Regions from separate parts of the Enterococcus sp. DIV0840 genome, predicted to be linked through region 1. Evidence: riboswitches for the same ligand, from Rfam matches in the RefSeq annotation. Region 1 holds a riboswitch; the other holds the start of a gene.
What was found. Region 1 has a riboswitch for thiamine pyrophosphate ahead of tenA (thiaminase II). Riboswitches for the same ligand answer to the same signal wherever they lie in the genome.

Region 1 (7,875 bases):
AAGAACCACTATAGGCCAAGAAAAGTGACTTTGAAAAAAATAGACGAAATAGCTTGATCATATCTCATACACCTCACGATATAAATCTTCTAAATCCTTGTGTTTGACTTCTTTGATCGTTTCCAGCGATTCATGCAGAATGATCTGTCCATCACGTAAAAATAATACTTCATCAATAATCGTTTCAATTTCCCTTAATTGATGTGTGGTGATGATGATCGTACTTTCTTCGTCAAACCACTGTAACAATGATTGAATGATTTTTTCTCTTGATAACAAATCTACCCCGCTCAATGGTTCATCTAATAAATATAATTTTGCTCTTCTAGCCAAAGTCATACTCAAAGCAAATTTTTCAGCGTTTCCTTTAGATAGGTTTCTTAGTTTTTCTGACTCACTTAAATTCATAAAACGCAATAATTCATACGCCCTTCGTTTATCGAAATCTGGATAAAAACGCGCATAAAATGAGATAACTTCTTCTAATTGTTGATTCGGCTGAAAATTATTTTGATCTTCAAGATAGGCTACAAATGATTTTGTTTTTGTCCCAACTTTATTCCCATCAATCAAAATCTGCCCTTTCCAATTTAAAGCCAGACCAGAAAGCAGGCGCATGATCGTTGTTTTTCCTGAACCATTTTCGCCGATCAACGCAATGATTTTCCCCGATGAAACAGAAAAATTCAACGCATTAAAAATTTGCTTCATTCCTTTGCGATAACTCAATTGTTCAACCTTCACTAAATCCATCATTATTATTTCTCCCTTTCGATATACGCTTCCAGCAAAACTTTCGCTTCTTCTTGTGCCCAACCCATTTTTTTCATTTCAGCTAAAAAATTTTCAATTACTTGTCCAACTGCTTGATGTTGTAAGTCGCTGATTTTTTCAATATCTTCTGTTACAAAGCGGCCCAATCCACGTTTTGAAAATAAAATATCTTCACGCTCTAATTCTTGTAAAGCACGTTGAACCGTATTTGGATTTGTAGCTAATTCGACCGCCATCTCTCTTACAGCTTTAACTTTATCTCCTGGCTCAAGCTTTCCAGAAATGATTTGCTGAATGATAAAGTCCATAATTTGTAAATAAATTGGCCGATCTGTATGGAAATCCATGACTTTACCTCCAATTGATTTTAACCTTCACTAGTGTTCTAGTTAAATAGTACACTAGTTGTAAAAAAAGTTCAATATTTTTTTGATCAACATAGAAACTAAATAAAAAAACGTATAAAATCATTATGAATGATTTTACACGCTCTTATTTTAACCAATCAACGCTCTTGCTTTAATTGTTTAACGGCTTCTGAAATATCTTTTGCCTGTGTGATTGCAGAGATCACTGAGACACCATCAACATTTGCAGTTAACACACTTTGAGCATTTTCCGTATTGATCCCACCTATTGCGACAACTGGTTTATGCGCTTTTTCCGCTAATTCTTGCAGTCTCACCAAACCAATCGGCTGTTCAGCATCCTCTTTAGATATCGTACCGTAAACTGGTCCGATGCCGTAATAAGAAATTTTCCCCAGTTCATTCGCTACTAGAACTTCTCTTTCATCATGACAAGATAAGCCAACGATTTTATCTGAAAATAGTGATAAAACCTCTTCAATTGCTTGGTCTTTTTGTCCAACATGAATCCCATCAGCGTCAATTTCTAAGGCCAAAACAACATCATCATTGATCAAAAATGGAACCCGATATTGTCTACATAGTTGCTGACAAGTTTTTGCCATCTTCTTTTTAGCCTCCGGTTGCACCAAACACCCTCTGCCTTTTTCACGATATTGAAAACACGTAACTCCTGCCTTTAAAGCTTCCTCCAAAACGTTTGGTAAATCTCCATTTGCGATATCTTGGGTTCCTGCAATAAAATAGACTGAAAGCATTTCTTTAATGTCTCCCATTGCGCTCTACCTTTCTATACGCCCAATGATTTGTCGGTCCATTTCCCAAACCAACTTGAATTCCGTCAGCAATTGCTGCCTGAATAAATTCTTTTGCCGTATGGACAGCTGCTCTTACCGATTGTCCTTTGGCTAATTCAGCTGTAATACATGCTGAAAATGTACAACCTGTGCCATGAGTATTTTTAGTATTGATTCTCGGTGCGGATAACCATTCTATTTGGCCATCTTCAAGTAACAATAAATCAGACGATTGTGTCTTCTCAAGATAATGACCGCCTTTTATGACAACATTTTTGACACCCAATAATTGAATATTTTTTGCTACTATAAGCATTTCTTCTTTGGTTGTGATTGTCATGTTACTAATGACCTCTGCTTCTGGAATATTCGGTGTAACAACAAATGCTTGCGGCAATAAATCTTCAATCAACGATTTGACAGCAGAATCTTTTAATAAGGCTTGGCCACTTTTAGCGATCATCACAGGATCTATGACCAATGGACCAAAATCGCTTGTTTTTAAAAATGTTGAAACGAGATAAATGATTTCCGTAGTAAATAACATACCGGTTTTGACAGCTGAAATTTTAAAATCTTCTTTGACAACCTCTAACTGATCTTGAATCGCTTCCAAGGGAATATCGTACACATTTTTTACCCCTTGCGTATTTTGGATAGGCAAAGCCGTCAAAACAGAGGTACCAAACACAGAACGTTCTTGAAATGTTTTTAAATCAGCTTGCATCCCTGCCCCGCCACCGCTATCAAATCCGGCAATCGTTAAGGCTTGAATTGTTTCATTCATTTGTATCAACCCTTTCTACTCTAGCTTTTTCTTGTACTAACCTACTCTCTAATCCAGATAATTGATCTAGTAAATAAGTTCTAAATGAACCAACTGAAACACTGGTTAACTGTTCTCCGACAATTTCCCCTGCTAATGCATAAAGTGTACTTGCAAAAACTACGCTTTCTAAAGAGCATTCCTCATCAACGGCCAAGAAAGCACCACAAACACAGCCATGTAGGCAACCCGCACCTGTCATCTTGGTAAAATAAGGGGTTCCATTTTTTACAAGATAAGTTTGCTTCCCATCTGTGATCACATCGGTTGCTCCGCTAACTGCAATAAAACAGTTTGTATCTAGCGCTAGTTTTTCGGCTAGTTTTTTGACATCCGCTGAGCCTTCTCCAGCATCTACCCCTTTAGCAGCCCAAGCAGTTCCACTTAATGCAGCGATTTCTCCAGCGTTTCCCCGAATCAACGTTGGCTTGACTTGATTCAATAATTCTGCAACTGCTTGTTTACGATAAAGTGTTGCGCCCACGCCTACAGGATCTAAAACAACGGGTTTCCCCAGTTCATTCGCTTTTTTACCAGCTATGATCATCGCTGTTAATTGTTCATCATTCAAGGTCCCCATATTTAAAACAACAACATCCGCAATCGCAGCTACTTCTTCCATTTCAGCAATTGTACTTGACATAAACGGCGATGCACCGATCGCTAGTAAACCATTAGCAGAATCATTCGCTACAACAATATTAGTAATAGTATGAACAAGCGGATTTTTTAAACGCAGTTCATCGATCAATTGATAATTAATCATGTTTTAGCCCCCATTTTTGTTTCGTATAAGCCATTTCCCAAAAGTTTAATTCTTCATAACTACTGATAATAAATGCTTGCTTCATAAGTGATCGTTCTTCGGTCGAAACTTGTTCTGCAAGATAATCAGTCAAATGTCTTTGCCGAATGACAGATTCCCGGTAACCTTCACTATCATAGGTTTCGATCCAGCGTTGATATAAAGGATCTGGGGAGCCGCTATAAATTAGTTCTTCACCAATTTCTTGATACAACCAGTAACATGGCAATAAAGCCGCAGCTGTTCTAGCTAGACTTTTAGTTCCGATCTCTCGATACATGTGAGAGGTGTATTGATAAGCAGAAGGTGCAATTGGTGTGTGATCAATTTCCTCTTCTGTCACGTTCAGGTCTTTGAAAAATGTCTTTCTAACCGAAATTTCTGCTGCTTCCAAACTTTTAACGCCTTCTAGAAAACAAGCCTCAATCTCTTTATTCATTGTTAAAGCTGCAGCTTTCAAGTGTATTTGGCTAAATTGTTCCAAATAATAACGATCTTGGATCAAATAATAACGAAAAATTTCTGGAGCTAAGGTTCCTGCTTTTAACTCTAAAATAAACGGATGTTCTTTACTTTCCTGCCAAATTTTATCGACAGATTTCCTTGCTTCTTCGGTAAATGTCATACAATTCCTCCTCGATTTTTTGAGAAGAATCTTAAAAAAACAGAAAAAAACTCTATAAAATGACAAAGAACCATTTCATAGAGTTAAGTCGTTGTATTCTATTTCTCAGACTACTTCCCTACGCGAGTATAAACTCACAGGTTCAAAGGGTCCGTTCAAACGAACATCTCAGTCAAAATGACTCCCCTAGTACTTATCTAAAGTATAGCATACTATTTTATTAGTGACTGGTTTAAACAATTTTTACAGCTGAATTTCTTCAATTGGAATATTCAAAGCTTCAGCGACTCTTGACCCATAGTCTTGATCGGCTTGATAAAATTGTTTGATTGCTAAAATCTGAATTTCTCGATTATCCACCTGACCTAAGTTATTTTTGATAGTTTGGACTAAACGTTCTTTTTCAGCTTCTGGAATCAAACGATAAAGATCACCCGCTTGAGAATAATGATTTGGACCATACTCATAAGTTCCTGCCTGCCCTTCTACATCAAATGGCGTAATCGCGGCTGATTCGTCTTGGACTGGTCCACCTTGACTATTTGGTTCATAATTAACTGCCCCACCAAGGTTATTCCCTTGCATGAATCCATCTCGTTCATAATTCCTAACTTCATTGATTGGTTTATTGACAGGTAGCTGATCATAATTAACACCTAAACGATAGCGCGCTGCATCCTTATAGGCAAATAGTCTTCCTTGTAGTAACTTATCTGGTGATACTTCGATCCCCGGTACCAAGTTAGCTGGTGAAAATGCAATTTCTTCCACATCTGTAAAATAGTTTTGAGGATTTTCATTCAATGTCATTTTGCCAACTTCGATCAATGGATAATCTTTTTGTGAAACGACTTTGGTTACATCAAATAAATCATATTTGTAGTTCAAACCTTCTTCATATGGAATGATTTGTACACAAAGTGTCCATGAAGGAAAATCGCCTGTTTCAATTGCCTGAAATAATTCATCCATTAGATAATCCGTGTTTTCAGAAGCAATCTGTGCAGCAACATCATCTGTTAGATTTTTTACACCTTGATTTGTTCTAAAATGATACTTCACCCAAAAAACTTCTCCTTGATTATTGACCCATTTAAAGGTGTGACTGCCATATCCATGCATCGTACGATAACTTGCAGGAATCCCTCGATCTGCCATTAAAATCGTTACTTGATGGACAGATTCAGGTGAATGAGACCAAAAATCCCATTGCATATAGGGATCACGTAAATGTGTTTTTGGATCACGCTTTTGAGAATGAATAAAATCAGGAAACTTTAACGCATCATTGACAAAAAATACCGGCGTATTATTGCCGACAATATCATAATTTCCTTCTTCTGTGTAGAATTTGACTGCAAACCCTCTGACATCACGGTATGTGTCGATATACCCCGATTCACCAGCTACTTGGGAAAAGCGAATCGCTACTCTCGTCTTTTTCCCTACTTCATTAAAAAGTCCAGCTTTTGTATAGTTACTCATGTCATTAGTCAGCTCAAACTCGCCAAAAGCACCAGCGCCTTTAGCATGAACCACTCTTTCAGGAATTCTTTCGCGATTAAAATGAGCTAACTTTTCCAAAAGATGAATATCTTGAATCAATACTGGCCCTCTTTTTCCAGCTGTTTGCGAGTGTTGATTATTCGCTACGGGTTGCCCTTCACTTGTGGTAATTTTTTTACTCATATTTTCACCTTCCCATAAATATATTCTTTACTTATCAATAGTAACTCTAATAAAGCGATTATTCAAATATAAAAGAGCCGAACGAAACTATCTCTGTTTCGTTCGGCCCTTTTTAGTTAACGCTTTTCATCTTTACTCATCCGTGACTTCTTTTTTCTCTTTCCTAACAGCATGAAGTCCTAATTTTATCTCTCGTCTTTTTTGAATCAAGACATAAACAAACCCAATCAAAAATGGTAAAACAAAGCTGCCAAAGCGGTACAATAATAAAGATGATACTGCATCAACAGTTCCCACTAAAGGTTTAAAGAGTAATAAATAAACAAATTCAAACGGACCAATTCCTGCTGGTGTTGGAAATACACCAGACAAGATAACTGAAAAACTGGTAAAGGAAAGAACTAAAAGAAAATCAATATTTGGATGATTCTCAACCAATACAACATATGGAATCACATACCAAAAAAGTAACTTCGCTACATTCCAGCCAAAAATCCGAATCATCGCTGAACGGTCTTTGGTAACAGTTTGAACCGTTTCTCTTAAAGAATAGATTTGCAGATTGCATTTATCTACCCAATCCCGTAATTTTTTTCGCTTAAAGAGCTTATTTGTCCAGCTTATTAACATTACTTGAAGATTGATACTACTTGAAAGAATCAGTAGTGAAAAGATAATCACAAAGGTCAATCCGACGCCCATTAAAATAAAAGGAATCATTTTTGGTGCACGTTCATAAAATAAAGAAAATTGGAAAACCAATCCAAGTACTGACAGAAAAATGACGGCGACTTTATACATGATCATATGTAACGCTGTCACGCCTACACCTTGAGAAACTGCTAATCCTTTTTTCTTATAAAAATAAATTTCAGAAAGCAATGTTCCAGTTCCAAATGAAATCACACGATAAAATGCGACATAACAAGAAGTAAAAAAACCATCTTTCGTTGTGAAATCTTTTTGAAAATAAGAAGCAATCTCTTTGATGGAACGGCCTTCGACGATTTGATATATGACTCCCAACAAAATAACTAGGGCAACAACGATCCAACTTGTTTCCATTAATTGAGCAAATATATCACTTAGAGAATTATCCATCACATAAATAATCACTCCGATAAAAATGGCTAACAGGCCGATATTCAGGAAAACTTTTGTTTTAGAATTGCTTTTCATAGTTTCTCCCCACTAAATTTGTATTCACGATTATCTTTTATAACTAAAACAAATAATTGCAATAGCCACAAGTGTACCAAAGATAAAGAAAAAATAAAAGCGTAATTTTCTCGTTTTATGATGAAAAAGTTGTTGAGCGAATAAACCACCGATTCCCCCTCCAATCAAGCCTATAAATAAAAGATCAAATTCAGGAATCCGCCATTTTTTTCTTTTAGCTCGTTGTTTATCAAGATACATCACAAATAATTCAACCAAATTTACGATGAGCAAATACACCCATGGTAAATGTTTCAACAAACCTGTCATTCATTTTCCTCCAACAATCATTCTCTTAATAGAATACCTTGAAAAACCAAGCGTTGTAAAGTTAATCAAACACTTAAACAAAAAGTAAAGCCTAAGAACCAGGGACAAAAACAGTCAAACCATGCTTAACCACTTTCATTTGAATTGGTAAATCTTCACTTGGATCACCATCCACACGTGTCCCAACTTTTTTTTCATTTTGACTTTTAATGTTTATTTCAGCTGCTGTCATGTATTTGATATCAGGAAGCTCATAGATTTTTCCTGCAATAATTTTTGGTAGATAAAAAGCCAATTTGAAAAAGTTTAATTTCGGTAGAATAGTTAAATGAAACAGTCCATCATCTGGCGAAGCCGAATCATCAAAATTTGTATAACCACCAACAGAATTTGTCATCGTCACAGTAACCAACTGTGTCTTTCCTTGCCACTGCTCTTTTTCTGTTTTGATTTCTAAGCGATAACGTTTTTTCTTTGCGAGCAATTTAAAAAAGTTCTTAACA
Region 2 (7,875 bases), 810 kb from region 1:
CACTTCTGATTTTTTTTGAATATCAGAACGAATCCCTGTCAATCCAGCTTCTTGATAAATTTCCATAGGTGATTTAAATGGTTCTGATACTAAACCATTTCCACCACTTAAACGCGAAACCGTTCCGCCCTCTTCATCTGAAGCAATAAAAAGTGGAATCTTGCTTACTTTTTGATAAGAGGAAATTTTTTCCTTCAATGAATCTGGTGTTGCAGTTTCGATATCACGTCCAAATAACAGATAGCCACCTAAGTGATACTCCTGAATGCTCTCTTGCTGCGCTTCAATAGGTACTCGTGCTAGAAAGAGCTGTCCAACTTTTTCTTCCAAACTCATTGATGCAATTAAGTCTTTGATTTTCTTTTCTTGACCCTTTAAAGAAGTGTCCTGATTGCTTTGTGCGGTCTGACTTTCCTCTACCACTTCTGTACTTGATTGCTTCGTTTCTTCCGTTCTTTTTGTTTGTGCAGTATCATTGTTTTTGTTCACGAACCACATAATGCTAAAACTAATACCAAAAATCAGCAGCAAAATTGTAACTGCACTCGTTATCATCGTCTTGTTATTAATTGTACTTCCTCCTTGCCTCACTTCGCTGATCTTTATCAGTGTGATTATATTATAATGAGGTTCTATTGCAACAGTCAATTTTTTCACCTGATTGCGTCTTATATCTTTGACAAAAAAACGTGCGCATGAGATGCTCTAAGCGTAATAAATACAAAAAAAAGAGAGAAGGTTGGATTTTTATGTCAACAATGGTTTTTGTAAATTTCCCAGTTACTGATGTAAAGCGTTCTACTGAGTTTTATGAAAAGTTAGGTTTTAAGCAAAACGTGGATTTTTCTAATGAAGAAACAAGTTCAATGGTTTGGGATGATAATTTTTGGATCATGTTATTAAATCATAACTTCTATAGTAAATTTATTAAAGATAAAAAAATTGCAGATGCGAAAACAACTAGCGGTGTTTTGGTTGCATTTAGTATGGAAAGTGCTGATGCTGTGAAGAAATTTGGCGAGACAGCCAAAGCAAATGGCGGCGATTTTTATAAAGTGGATATGGGGATTCCTGAGGATATGATGTTTGGACTTGAAGTGCAAGATCCAGATGGTAATACTTTGGAACCAAATTGGATGAAGATGTAAATTAAAGATTATTAGTTGAAAACCATCAGTTAAATTAGCTGGTGGTCTTTCTTTGTAAAAAAGCGGAAAGTGATTTTTATGGCACATGCTTTTCCGCCATATTTTGTTCTTCTTATGTTGGGGTAGATTAAAAAATAAAATTTTATAAACTAGTAAAACTTCGTAAACTTGTAACTCATAAAAAACCAACCACTAAATTTAGTGATTGGTTCTGCTATTGTTTATTCAACTACTATTTTTGTTAAGAGTAAAACACCTTTTTTATTTCCTCAGAACATGACTCAATTAAATCATCTTGGTATCTCTTTCAGTTTTAATATACCAGCTATTATTTACTACTACAGATAATAATGTTTGCAAAATCAAATCGGATTTCAAAAAACTATTTATTCGGCTGAAGAATCGTAACAATTTCTTCTTTATATTCTTCCTTATCATCTGATTTTTGAAGTGAATTAGATACCTGCCATAAAATAATAGTATCACCATCCCAATACATATCATGACTTACCGTATAACCACCATAATTCACTACCAAATGATTCCCCTCAATTTCATAGGTCCAAGTCACCCAGTCTTCTTCCCCATCAATACGTTCTTTCATAAGAAATCCATCAAACATTAGCGTACTATTTTGACGATTGCCCTTGATCGACGATGTCCAAGAAGCATATTTTGTTAAATCCGGATCAACAGCTGGTTTAAGTTGCTTGATTTTTTCTTCTGAATATGGAAAAATTTCTTCATTGTGTGGTTCTAAAATAAGGCGTTTGTCCTCAGCAAGTTTGGGTTCCAATACTAAGTTATTGCCATTTTTCTTTACTTGATAAGAATGAATTTTTTCTATCGGATCGTCGGCTTCATTAAAGCTATCATATATAATATCCAATTGATCCCCTTTAAAGGTATAGTTCGTCGTGAAAAGTGAAAAATAATGTTCTATTATTCGCACCTTGTCATTGCCAAAACTGTAATAATCCTCTTCATTTTGAACTTTCCAGTATTTAGTTGACTGTAAAATATTCGCTGGCGTTTCTTTTTTTCTTTCAGTTGCAGTAGAGGCTGAAGTGCTTGGTTTATTGTTAGTTTCTTTCGCTTTCGTCCACATTACGGTGCCAACGAAAATAAAAGCAATGATCACTATACTAGATAAAATGATTTCTCCCGATTTATAGCGAAAGTTACGGACTCTATTTTTTCTTTGACCAGATCCTATCTCTAATGCTGTAAGTGCTTCTTCTGGCACTTCGATTTGTTTCATTGCTTTTTGTAAAATTTTTTTCTCGTTATCAGACATAATAATCCTCCCCTAAGGCTTTTTTTAGTGCGTCACGTCCTCGTTTTAAATTCGTTTTAACTGTTCCTTCCGGCATGTTTAAGAGTTCGCTGATTTCCTTAACTGAAAAATCTTGGTAATAAAATAACTGCAAAATCAAGCGGTATTTATCTTCTAATGATGTTACAGCTTCTAGTACATCCATGGCTTGATTCTTGTTTTTAGATAAATCGGTTGGTTCTTCAAATTCTGGATTGTTCTGCAACTCACGGATTTTGATCTTTTGATTGATCACTTTACTTGCTAGTCTTGCCATAATCTTACAAAACCAAGTTAAAAAATAGCTAGGTTCTTTCAGTGTATGAATCGATTTCATAGCTTGAATCGTCGCTTCTTGCATAATATCCAGAGCATCTTCTTTATTGCCTATATAGATGTAGGCCATTTTATACATGTACTCATGATTTTTACGTAAAATTTTCCCTAATGCATTTGTGTCTCCTTTGATTGCTTTTTTGATCAATGAACGTTCTGAATAGCTAAACTTCCCCATTTCCTCACCTCTTCACCCTAATAGTGTAAAAAAATTACCTGTGGGTTTCAACAAAATATTTTTTATTCGTAAAACAAAAAAAGAGCTAAAACGTGTATGTTTTAGCTCTTAACTATTTCTACATCAGAATTGTATTATTCAACACCATTATCCTGTTGGCTCATTCGTGACACGTTAGTAGGAATAAATAAAGTTGGATTGATTTTAAGGAGTAACAACAACACAACAGAGGTTGCTATTGCTGTAGCGATCCCACTCAAGCCATTCATCACAAAGGAGAATAGCCAAGGATTCATGCCCCAAAGCGCAAAGCTTCCCCAAAATACAACGCCTGCAATAAAATGCCAGAAATAACGCATAAGCGTGCCGAAAAAAGAAGCATAAATAATAATCCGACTACTCTTCATATACTCTTTATTTTTGATAGCCTGTTGCAGTTTACCACTATAAACACCCGCAAACCCTGCAAAGCCAAAAGCTAAAATATATTCAATAATCACTTGAACAGGCATCAAATAATACACTTGCGCCGTTGGAAAATGCAACAATCCCCAGATAAATGCAGAAAAGAATCCTGCTTTGGCCCCTCTTCGTAAAGCGAAAAGAGTGACTGGAATCATCCCCAGTGAAATTGAAAAACTACTCCCAATGTTTGTCGGAATAAAGGATAAGACCATTGCAATGGCCGCAACGATCGTCCCTTCGATCCAAACGCGTAACTCTGATGTTCTTTGCATAAAAAACTCCTCCTTTTAGAACGACCAATTCACAAAGGAGGAGTAAACGTATTTATTTACTCCATCACAATTCCTACGCTCGTACTAACGAACAGGTTCAAGGGTTTAGAGTTGTTACTCATTCTCAGCCATGGCTCCCCTTTGTGATGGGTTCTATTTAATTTTAGTTGTTACCCTCTGCAACGATAACAATAATAGATTACCATTGTGTCATTGAAAAGTAAAGAAACAAGTGCCCACTCTTCCGTCTAAAATAACTAGACATAACTTGCAAAAATTCATTCCTCTTATCGCAGAAGATAAGATTACACTTTTCTTTTAAAAGGTGGTACATTGATAATATCTATCACTTAATTTTTTTTGATTGGGAGGTTATCCATTTTGGAAGAAGATATATTTGATTTACTAGAAGATCAGAACAAGATCATGTTAAAATTATTAGAAATCATTTCTGAAAGTCATCGTTGGTATAGTGTCAATGAGTTAAGTTTGCGTTTAAACGTTGTAGAACGGACGATCCAGCGCTATATTCACCAATTAGAAGATACGGTTGCTGAGTATAATGAGGTAAAAGATAGTTATATTCAATTAAACTATGAAAAATATAATGGGGTTCAGCTAGAAACAGATTCTGGTAGTAATTATATAGAGTTTAAAACATACATTTTGGAAACAGATGAAACCATACAGATTTTGAAAAAGATTATGTTTGAAGAATTCTATTCTGTAAAAAAATACGCCATGACTTACTTTGTTAGTGAAAATGCTATCCGAAAAAGCTTAAAAAAGATCACTGTATTTTTGGATTTATATAATTTATCTTTATCTCGTAGTTCTTTCCAAATTGTGGGTGAAGAAAAAAATATTCGTATCATTAGTTATATTATTGGCTGGGTAACCTTTAAAGGTGTCATTTGGCCATTTGATTCTATCGACCAACTAAAGGCCTATCAATCCGTTGACAATTTTTCTGAGGCCTTCAAGTTAAAGTTTTCAAATATTCAAAGAAAACAAATGGCTTATATGTTAGCAATCAACTTGATGCGTTTTAGAAAAAATCATGTGATCGATCTTGATCCTGAATGGAAAAATTATGTTAATCTTCCTGCATTGATGCAAACATTACCTGTGATGACTGATTTAGTGGACGTTTACCATATTCATGTTGAATCGGAAATGTGCTTTTATGTTTTACTTCTGCAAATGAAAATCAAAGTATTTGAATCCGAGGAATTGAAACAACGAGTTTTTGATTATCATGAAAAATGCCAATCAGATATTTTCCAAGCAACTCACTTATTTGTTAAACGATTCCACGAGAAATTGATGCCCATTCCAGAAGAGTTGCGTGAACGTTTTTTCTTAACTAGTTTTTGCGCTCACCTTTTCTGTAAAGTCTTTAATCAACTTCAAGTTGATATAGATGGTCATCAAATTATGGATGAGGCTGATTATGACTATCCTGCATTGAAAGAAAAGCTCAATTGTTTTATTAAAGAGTTACATGAAGAAAGTGGTAGTGCACTCTTTTTATCACATGAATTTCTAGCTCAAAAGTATATTCTTTTGTTCTCTTCGATTTCACCACTAAATTATTATGAACCACCGATCAGAATTTTTCTAGACAGCGATTTGCCTTTCTTTGTGAAACAAACGATCATCACTAAAATAAGTGATCGATTCAAACATGATTTCAATATTACATTTTTAAAAGATCAGGTATTGCAACAATCAGACATCGTGCTCACAAATATTCCCAATATCATTGAAGAAGAGCAGCGGTTTACTTATAAAGTTCATCTGTTTGATTTTCCGATCAAGTTAAGAGACTTTATCGAAATTGAAAGAAAACTCAAGTTAGTAGCACAATTAAAAAGTCAAGTGTCATAGTATAAAAAAGAAGCAGATAAGGGAAAAGTAGTTTTTGCTTTTCTCTTATCTGCTTCCTTTGATTATTTAGGTGTTATATAAACCAATTGTGCTGCTGTTTCTGAATCAATGGTTCGTGTTGAAACAATCCCAAGGCCTAGTGCATTCATTTCTGAGATTTCGACTGTACCATCTTCTCCCACTTTTTCCACAAAGGCAACATGTCCATATGTTCCATCAGCCCCTGCTATCCCTGGCTGAAAAGAGACCGCACTTCCAGCTTTTGGTGTATTTGACACTTCGTAACCTTGCGCAATACCTGTACTTCCCCAATCCATGCCATTTCCCATCGTTAAACCGATAGTCCCACCTAATTGAGTGATTCGATTATAAACATATTGCGTACAGTTACCTGCTGCATAACTATTTGCGCTATCATAATTCACATGGTTATATGGCTCAAATTCCCCACCAAAATAAGGCGTTAACGCGCCCTCTTGATCGTACTTTGTTAGATCATAAATATGAATCAATTCATCAAGTTTTTGATTATACGCACTATCGGTGGCATAGGTTCCGGTGAGTGCTAAAGTCACTTGGTGATGACTCTCCGTCGAACTTTTTAATGTGTCCGTAAAAATAGGATTTTCACCACTTAAAAGTTCTGCATAATCTTCAAATGATTCTTTATAACTAGGATATTGTTTAAACGCTGCTTCAATTTGATAAATTTGACCCGCTCCGTCATCTTCAATTGTTTGAAAAGAAACACTTTGATCTTCATATGCTCCTTTGATTCCAAATAAATTAAAATAGGGCATTTGACTTAATTCACTGCTTCCTGAAGCGGATTCCAAAATGGCTTGAGCTATCATGACTGAAGCATATAAATTATGCTCTTTTGCTGTGGTCCTAGCTTGTTCACCGATCTTTAAAATAAAATCCTCCGTTGATTTTTCGACTTGGATGTGTTGCTCTTCCATCAGTAAAAGCGATTGTATTTCTTGTTCCTCTGGGACTTCGTTTGATTCTGTTTCATATGTATATTCATTGGCAAATGTCGAGACTGGACCTGTCAATGATAATTGTGTTACTAAAATTGTAGCAAAAATAAATGTTGAAACCTTTTTCAATACTATTCACTCCTATTTTTTGTTTTGTTGAATTAATCATTAAGTGTAGAGTAAAACATCTCTTTTACTCTACACTCAAAATTCAATTACTAGTGAGATAAACACACGCTATTTGCCTAAAGCCAAGAGCTGAAATTTCGATGAACGATTGATTATTCACTTACATTTAGAACCTGTGTTAGGTATCCTTGGACGATCTGATTCGACTCTTCCTCATTGTATTGATCATAATAATTAATTTCATGCAAAATACGTTTTACTTCATAAATTGCTTTTTTTTCTTCAAACCACAACTTCATACTTTGTCTTTTGCTTGTTGCTTCATTTGCTTTTAAATAGGCTAACTCCAGATCTAACATTTCTAAGGTTTTGGCAATAAGTTCAATAACTTCATCGTTTGTCATCCTCTTTGTGCTCCCTTCAAGCGGTTATATTAGTGGGTAAATCCTTGTACATGGGCCTCTGTTTTTTCATGATATAAAATTCTAGCACTATTTAAATCTTCCACACATTGTTCAAAATCTCTAATCAAAGCGTTTGCCATGTTTTGTCCTAAATCGGCGCGGCAGACAAATCGTTGAATCACTTGATTATCTAAATCTTTCGGTAAAGGATATGCTGGAACCTGCCATCCTTTCATTTGTAGACGATCGGCTAGATCATAAAGTGTCCATTCTACATCTGCATTTTCTTTCAATGTATAGCAGACGATCGGTAAGTTTTCACCGTCGTTGTAAATATCGAACAGGCCAGTTGCTTCTACTGCTTTAGAAATACTTACAGCAGCTTCTTTAGTACGTGTGTGAAGTTCTTTGTATCCATCAAAACCATAGCGATAAAAATTGTAATATTGTCCAATAATTTGGCTGGCACTTCTAGAAAAGTTGATAGCCATTGTCGGCATATGCCCACCTAAGTAGCTAACATCGAAAACCAATTCTTCGGGTAAATATTCTTTATCACGCCAGAGGACCCAGCCAACACCTGGATACACTAAACCATACTTATGACCAGATGTGTTGATAGAGACAACATTTTTCAAACGGAAATCCCATTCTAATTCTGGGTCTACAAATGGAACAAACATTGCGCCACTGGCACCGTCAATATGAATCACAAGTTCATGTTCATGCGTTTTATTATAGTTTTCTGCTAACGC

Region 2: it holds a riboswitch for thiamine pyrophosphate, as region 1 does, so the genes downstream of both, thiT (energy-coupled thiamine transporter ThiT) here and tenA (thiaminase II) in region 1, are expected to answer to the same signal.

Annotation. Positions count from the first base shown of each region.
Region 1 is NZ_CP172876.1:2,308,895-2,316,769, forward strand. Features, by position in the region: gene IGL98_RS10980 (hypothetical protein) at 1-61, opposite strand, end outside; gene IGL98_RS10985 (ATP-binding cassette domain-containing protein) at 58-756, opposite strand; gene IGL98_RS10990 (GntR family transcriptional regulator) at 759-1,121, opposite strand; gene thiE (thiamine phosphate synthase) at 1,280-1,918, opposite strand; gene thiD (bifunctional hydroxymethylpyrimidine kinase/phosphomethylpyrimidine kinase) at 1,905-2,726, opposite strand; gene thiM (hydroxyethylthiazole kinase) at 2,719-3,531, opposite strand; gene tenA (thiaminase II) at 3,524-4,195, opposite strand; TPP riboswitch at 4,294-4,393, opposite strand; gene IGL98_RS11015 (catalase) at 4,439-5,884, opposite strand; gene IGL98_RS11020 (lysylphosphatidylglycerol synthase transmembrane domain-containing protein) at 6,017-7,063, opposite strand; gene IGL98_RS11025 (DUF1294 domain-containing protein) at 7,094-7,372, opposite strand; gene IGL98_RS11030 (YegS/Rv2252/BmrU family lipid kinase) at 7,464-7,875, opposite strand, start outside.
Region 2 is NZ_CP172876.1:1,496,503-1,504,377, reverse strand. Features, by position in the region: gene IGL98_RS07115 (glycoside hydrolase family 3 N-terminal domain-containing protein) at 1-555, opposite strand, end outside; gene IGL98_RS07110 (VOC family protein) at 750-1,148, shown strand; gene IGL98_RS07105 (hypothetical protein) at 1,531-2,445, opposite strand; gene IGL98_RS07100 (sigma-70 family RNA polymerase sigma factor) at 2,438-2,977, opposite strand; gene thiT (energy-coupled thiamine transporter ThiT) at 3,112-3,714, opposite strand; TPP riboswitch at 3,768-3,865, opposite strand; gene IGL98_RS07090 (helix-turn-helix domain-containing protein) at 4,096-5,604, shown strand; gene IGL98_RS07085 (glucosaminidase domain-containing protein) at 5,667-6,716, opposite strand; gene IGL98_RS07080 (hypothetical protein) at 6,869-7,120, opposite strand; gene IGL98_RS07075 (glutamate decarboxylase) at 7,150-7,875, opposite strand, start outside.